DNA from 2 places in the Lysinibacillus sp. SGAir0095 genome. Region 1 is predicted to be linked to the other one. Evidence: riboswitches for the same ligand, from Rfam matches in the RefSeq annotation. Region 1 holds a riboswitch; the other holds the start of a gene.
The links. A riboswitch is a leader RNA that binds a small molecule or an ion and turns the genes downstream of it on or off. The one in region 1 is predicted to bind lysine.
Positions count from the first base shown of each region.

Region 2: linked by a shared signal. The riboswitch ahead of C1N55_RS09580 (transporter substrate-binding domain-containing protein) and the one ahead of dapA (4-hydroxy-tetrahydrodipicolinate synthase) in region 1 are both predicted to bind lysine.

Region 1 covers NZ_CP028083.1:3,539,479-3,543,123, forward strand. The annotation lists gene C1N55_RS17495 (bifunctional 2',3'-cyclic-nucleotide 2'-phosphodiesterase/3'-nucleotidase) at 1-428, opposite strand, end outside; gene C1N55_RS17500 (alpha/beta-type small acid-soluble spore protein) at 640-846, opposite strand; lysine riboswitch at 1,194-1,374, shown strand; gene dapA (4-hydroxy-tetrahydrodipicolinate synthase) at 1,571-2,455, shown strand; gene C1N55_RS17510 (aminotransferase-like domain-containing protein) at 2,639-3,645, opposite strand, start outside.
Region 2 covers NZ_CP028083.1:1,954,555-1,958,199, forward strand. The annotation lists gene odhB (2-oxoglutarate dehydrogenase complex dihydrolipoyllysine-residue succinyltransferase) at 1-1,133, shown strand, start outside; lysine riboswitch at 1,308-1,494, shown strand; gene C1N55_RS09580 (transporter substrate-binding domain-containing protein) at 1,597-2,448, shown strand; gene C1N55_RS09585 (amino acid ABC transporter permease) at 2,570-3,301, shown strand; gene C1N55_RS09590 (amino acid ABC transporter ATP-binding protein) at 3,322-3,645, shown strand, end outside.

The DNA of each region.
Region 1 (3,645 bases):
CTTAAAAAGCCCAATGAAATTGCTTTTGCCAACTCGTCAAGATTCTCTTTCTTGGCCGAATTGATATCTTTATATTTTTTTAGGATATCTTCTGAATAAGTTTTGTTATCTTCAATAACGTTCGCAAGGCCAACAACCGCCTCTTCACGTGTGATGTTGGCATTTGGCGCAAATCTTTTTGCTGTTTTACCATCGATGAGTTTTAGTTCAATTGCTTTTTCAACATAAGGTTTTAGTGATGCAGGGACATCATTAAATTTAACTGTCTTTCCTGAGCCTAACTCAACACCCATTGAATCAAGTACAGCTTTTACGTACTCTCCTCTTGTTACTTGATCAACTTTTGCAGCGTCTGCTTCATTAACATTTGCAAATCCAGTGACTGCAAGTGACAAAGCTAAAGCAGAGGCGGAAACTTTCTTCCACATTAAAAACTCATCTCCTATTAATAATATTCTAAATCAATAGAATTTTATCAAAAAACAAAATATAAATATAGCAATTTTTCTATTTTTTTGAAAAAAGATAACATTTTAGTAATATATGATATAATCTCCACAATGATTATGTACAATTTTAAAGGCTGACACAAAAAATGATTTTTTGTATCAGCCCTTAGTCACTAGTAGTTATTTAAAATTATTGACCTGAGCGTCCTTTTAATTGTGCTTCGGCCATTTGAACAAGGCGTTTCGTAATTTCGCCACCAACAGAACCATTGGCGCGTGCTGCATCTTCCGGTCCAAGGTTTACTCCAAACTCTTGTGCAATTTCATATTTCATTTGGTCCATTGCAGCTTGAGCACCTGGGAAGAGCAATTTATTTGAACTTCTTTCAGAAGCCATTTCTCTCACCTCCTTGTGAGTTTAGAATGGTCAAAGAGGTGGTTTTCATACGTTGTTATACATTCCTGTACAGTATCATTTTCCCTTATATTAAAATTTCTAAGCAAGTTAACATTTTTTACACTACAAAAACAATATTGTGTTAAGAAAGAAAAAGTTTTGTACATATCGTATACATATTTTGTTAATAATATTGTTTATTATTGATATTATCTATTGAATTTTTGGAATCGGGTAGTAGTATAGGCTAAAAATTCTAAAAAATTACACAAAAGTTGTTGCATTTAAATTTAGAAAAAGGTATTATTTTAGTTAATTAAATAATCACTTATTTCAAGAACTTTTGAAGTAAGGATAGAGGAGCAAAAACCATTAGTACACAGTAAGAGGATTATGAGATCCAAAGACGATTGTGGAAAGGGGAATTTGCCGAAGCTTTTGAGAAACTCATAATCTCATGAGCTGGTTCTGTTGTTGAACAAATGCAGAACTGTCATATAGGTTTCTATATGGAGGGCTATCTTACGCAAGGAAATGAATTTTATTTCTACGTAGCAACGATCCCTCGTTGTTGCTTTTTTGCGTTTACTTAACATAACGCCCTTCTCCCTCTATTTTCTTAGAGGCTATAGGTTATCGAGACGAAAACCTTAGCTGGTCCGAAAGGAGAAAAGAAGCTTTATCCTTCTTTTCTGCTAAAAAAATAAAAGGATGTGGAGAAGTAATGAATTTCGGAAAAATTTTAACTGCTATGGTGACACCATTTGATGCGTTTGGTGAAATCGATTGGAATGCTACTCATAACTTAATTAATTATTTAATCGCCAATGGAACTGATGGACTTGTGGTTTCCGGTACTACTGGAGAATCCCCAACTTTAAGTGAACAAGAAAAACTTGATTTATTTAGATTTACTGTAAAAGTTGTAGACGGTCGCGTTCCAGTAATCGCAGGTACAGGCACTTACAACACAAGAGATTCGATTATATTAACAAAACAAGCAGAAAATGCGGGTGTTGATGGGATCATGCTTGTAACGCCATATTATAACAAGCCTTCACAAGAAGGAATGTACCAGCATTTTAAAGCTATTGCAGAAAGCACTAATTTACCTATTATTCTTTATAATATCCCTGGTCGAAGTGTTGTAAATTTATCTGTTGAAACGGTAATTCGCCTCTCAGCTATTCACAATATCGTTGCGATTAAAGAAGCAAGTGGAAATCTCGATGCTATGGCTGAAATTATAGAAAAAACACCAGAACGCTTTTCATTATATAGTGGTGATGACGGCTTGACATTACCTACCTTATCAATCGGCGGAACTGGCGTTATTTCTGTTGCAGCACATATCATTGGTAAGGAAATGCAGGAGATGATTCGTAAATTCCAAAGCGGCAACTTAGCTGGTGCTGCAAAAGATCATCGTAAGCTGTTACCTATCATGAAAGCATTATTTGCAACACCAAATCCAACATCTGTAAAAGCGGCTTTAAATTCTAATGGAATTCCTGTTGGCGGTGTACGTCTACCAATGGTTCCATTAACTGCTGAAGAATTAGCTTCATTACAGGCAGTTTTGAATACTTTAGAAGAAGCAAGAATCTAATCAATTCATTTTGAACAGGATCATTCATGGTCCTGTTTTTCTTTTTGGTTATAATTACTTTGGATCTAGGGGTACCTTTCATTAAATTTGAGTATATAAAAAATCAGGTGGAATAATGATGTAATTATTCCACCTGTCTCTATAATTAGGATTACTAGTCCTTTAATTTAGATACATTTTTACTTATCTTTCCTCTAAATCGTTCTTAAATAATTCCCCTAGCTTTTTTATTCCTTCCTCAATTTTTTCAGGGGTGCTCGAGGAGAAATTTAAGCGTAAATGTTTGATACCATCCTCTGAATTTTTACAAAAATGGATTCCTGGAACAAAAGCAACTTTGTAATCTGTTGTTGCTCTTTCAAATAAAGCAAGTACATCTGGTTCTCCTGGGAGTTCGACCCAAATAAAAAGCCCCCCTTCCGGCTTCGTAAACTTTGTACCTTCAGGGAAATACTCTTCAATGCTAGTAATCATTGTATGTAATTTTCCAGCATAAAGCTCATTAATTTTTTTCAAATGGTCCGGCAATAATCCTTGTTCTAGAAATTCTGCACAAATGGCTTGTGTTAAATTAGCAGTATGAGTATCCGAACCTTGTTTTGCTACAGTTAACTTTTGAATAATTTCCTCTTCAGCTAATACTGTACCGACACGTAACCCAGGAGATATGATTTTGGCAAAACTATTTAATAATACAACATGCCCCGTTTTATCAAATGTTTTGATTGATGGTAAGGTATCTCCAGAATATCTTAAATCACAATAAGGATCATCTTCTAAAACGATCACATTGTACTCCGACGCCAACTCTGCAACTTTTTGACGACGATTCAATGGTAAAGTACGTCCAGTAGGGTTTTGGAACGTAGGAATTGTATAAATCATTTTGGGGTTATACTCTTTTATCTTCGCTTCTAAGTCTTCCATGATTAACCCATGCTCATCCATCGCCACAGGAACAGATTTTACAAAGTACTTATTGAACGTGGAGAACACCCCTAAAAATGTAGGGGATTCTACTAATACTACGTCTCCTGGTTCTAGAAAAGCATCTGCCAATAAGTGTATTCCTTGAGAAGCCCCAGTTGTCACAATCACGTTTTCAGTTGATCCTTTTATCCCTTTTGGATGTGCTATATGCTTTAAGTAAGCTTCTTTTAAAGGTTTCCATCCTTCTGTGATTCCATATT
Region 2 (3,645 bases), 1.6 Mb from region 1:
CTGAGATTATTTCAGAGGAAGCTGGAGTTCTAACTCAAGTTTTAGCTGAAGAAGGCGATACAGTTCTTGTAGGTCAAGTAATCGCTGTAGTTGAAGCTGGAGAAGGAGCAGCGCCAGCGCCAGCAGCAGCAGCTGCACCACAAGAAGCACCTAAAGCTGAAAGCGCACCGGCAGCTGCACCAGCACCAGCACCTGCAACTCCAGTTGTTGAAGAAACTTCTAATGAGCGCGTAGTTGCATCACCAGCAGCTCGTAAGTTAGCTCGCGAAAAAGGTATTGATTTAAGCGCAATTTCACCAGTTGATCCACAAGGACGCGTACGTGTACAAGATGTAGCGGCTCACGGAACAGCTCCAGTTGCACAAACACAAGCACCAGTAGCTTCAATTACAACATCAAATGGTCCAGTTGTATTTGCTCCAGCAGCAGAAACTGACCGTGTTACGATTGAAAAAATGTCACGTCGTCGTCAAACAATTGCAAAACGTTTACTTGAAGTTAAACAATCTACTGCAATGTTAACTACTTTCAACGAAATTGACATGACAAACATCATGGCATTACGTAAACGCAAACAAGAAGAGTTTGTGAAAGCAAACGACATTAAATTAGGCTTCATGTCCTTCTTTACAAAAGCTGTTGTCGCAGCACTAAAAAAATATCCATACGTGAATGCACAAATCAGTGGAGATGAAATTCACTTAAACAATTTCTTCGATATCGGTGTTGCGGTATCTACGGAAGAAGGCTTAGTAGTACCAGTTGTTCGTGACGCAAATGCTAAGAATTTTGCTGAAATCGAAAAAGATATTGCGGAATTAGCGAAAAAAGCTCGCGACAAAAAATTAGGATTAAATGACATGGCTGGTGGTTCATTCACTATCACTAACGGTGGTGTATTCGGATCATTAATGTCTACTCCTATTATGAATGGTACGCAAGCTGGTATTTTAGGAATGCATTCAATCGTTCAACGTCCTGTTGCAATTAATGGTGAAGTTGAAATTCGTCCAATGATGTACGTTGCTTTATCGTATGACCACCGTATTATCGATGGAAAAGATTCAGTTGGATTCTTAAAAACGGTTAAAGAATTAATCGAAAATCCTGAAGATTTACTATTAAATTCATAATTTTGTTTAAAATCTACCTAGCGGATTAATTTTCGCTAGGTATTTTTAAATTTGTAATAAAATTCTAGATAAAAGAATAGATAAGTGTCTACTTTTCAGAAAAATGAATATTGACATGAGATTTTTAGTATAGTAATATTCAATTAGTAAATTAATATTAAAACCTCACGTTACAAGTGAGGTAGAGGCGCGATATTTAATAGTTTTTCATGGAGTTTAGAGCAAAACCAGGATATGAAAAATGAGGAAATGTCGCCGAAGTGTGAATGTAGGCTCTCTACATCATGCTGGGTCTGCAGTGAATAATTGCAGGACTGTCTCAGGTGGAAATCCCAACCATCTGAGGTGAGCTATCTCAGGTAGGGAACGTTAGAGGATTTGGGCTAAATTTTAGCGACCTAAGTTCATCTTAGGTCGCTTTTTGCATAAATTGGCTCAAAAAATTAAAGAAGGAGAGAGAGAAATGTCGAAAACACTAAAAATCTTAATGACTGCTGTGCTGGCTTTAATGGTACTGGCAGCTTGTGGAACTGCTGAAGAAGGGTCTTCAACAACATCATCAACTTCAAATTCGAAAGACAGCGATGTTTTTAAGGTAGGTTTAGAAGCAGGATATGCTCCGTTTAACTGGACTCAAAACGATGATTCAAATGGTGCGGTGAAAATTGAAGGTTCACAAGAGTATGCTGGCGGATATGATGTAGAAATCGCTAAACGTGTAGCAGAAGCTCTTGGTAAAGAATTGGTAATCGTAAAAACTGAATGGGAAGGCTTACTTCCAGCATTACAATCAGGTGTGATTGATGCAATTATTGCCGGTATGAGTCCAACTGATGAGCGTAAAGAGGTTATTGATTTCTCTGAGAATTATTATACAAGTCAATTTGTTATCGTGACGAAAACTGGTGGAGAATATGCGGAAGCTAATACACTAGCTGATTTCGCAGGTGCAAAAATTACTTCACAATTAAATACAACAAATTATGCAGTAATTGATCAAATTCCAGATGTTAAGAAAGAAGTGGCAATGGAAAGCTTCTCTCATATGCGTGTTGCTCTAGAATCTGGTGTCATTGATGGATATGTAGCAGAAAGACCAGAAGCGATTTCAGCATCTACTGCAAATGAAAATTTCACATACGTGGAATTAGAAGAAGGGTTTAAAACAGAAGAAGCTGATACATCAGTTGCAATCGGTCTTGTAAAAGGCGATGAAAATATTGATGTAATTAACGAAACATTAACTGCAATTTCTGAAGAAGAACGTCAACAAATTATGGATCAAGCAATTGCAAACCAACCTGCAGCTCATTAATAAGGGTGAATTACTGGTCACAATTTCAGTGGCCAGTTTCTCACTTTCTTATACTTACATATCTATGAAAAGGTTAAAAGATTAGCAGGAGTTCGTTTCCAAATTATTTAGGAGGATATTTATGAGTTTAGATATTATACTCTCAATATTAAAAGAGAATTGGCCAAGTTATTTAAATGGCGCATATATGACGTTACTAATTGCAATTATTAGTACAATTATTGGTGCTCTTATCGGATTATTTATTGGTGTAATGCACACGATTCCTCAACGCAAGAAATCTATTAAATCTTTAATTTTAAAGATTTTTAATTTCATATTAACGGTTTATGTTGAAATCTTCCGTGGTACACCAATGATTGTACAAGCGATGGTCGTTTTCTATGGTTTTGCTGCCTATGGCTTCGAGATGGATCGATTTGTGGCAGCGATTGTTGTTGTGGGTTTGAATACTGGAGCTTATATGGCTGAATATGTTCGAGGTGGCATCGTTTCGATCGATAAAGGACAATACGAAGCAGCATCAGCTATCGGAATGGGACACTTCCAAACAATGATTCATGTTATTTTACCGCAAGTGTTCCGTAATATTTTACCTGCAACAGGAAATCAATTAATTATGAATATTAAAGACTCCGCTGTGTTAAGTGTAATTAGTGTAACAGAATTATTCTTTACAACGAAATCAATTGCGGGAGCAAATTTCCGATTTGCAGAATCCTATGTAATTACTTGTCTTATATACCTGATTATGACTTTTATCGCTTCACGTATTTTGCGTGTTGTCGAAAAAAGAATGGATGGTCAAGATGCGTATCAAGTGCAACTAAAAAGAGAAGAACAGATTCTTTAATGGCGTAAGGAGATAGAATGATGGAAAAAGTAATTGATATAAAACATCTAAATAAATCATTTGGCAGCCATGAAGTTTTAAGAGATGTAAACTTCACTGTAAACAAAGGTGAGGTTGTATGCTTGATTGGTTCTTCGGGTTCAGGAAAATCAACGTTATTACGTTGTATCAATCTACTTGAAACACCAAGTGGCGGTGAAATAATTTATAAAGGTGACAACATTTTAAATGATAAACACGATATAAGAAAATATCGTACCCATTTAGGAATGGTTTTCCAACAATTCAATTTATTTAATAACCACAACGTATTAAAAAATTGTATCGTAGGTCAACAAAAGGTT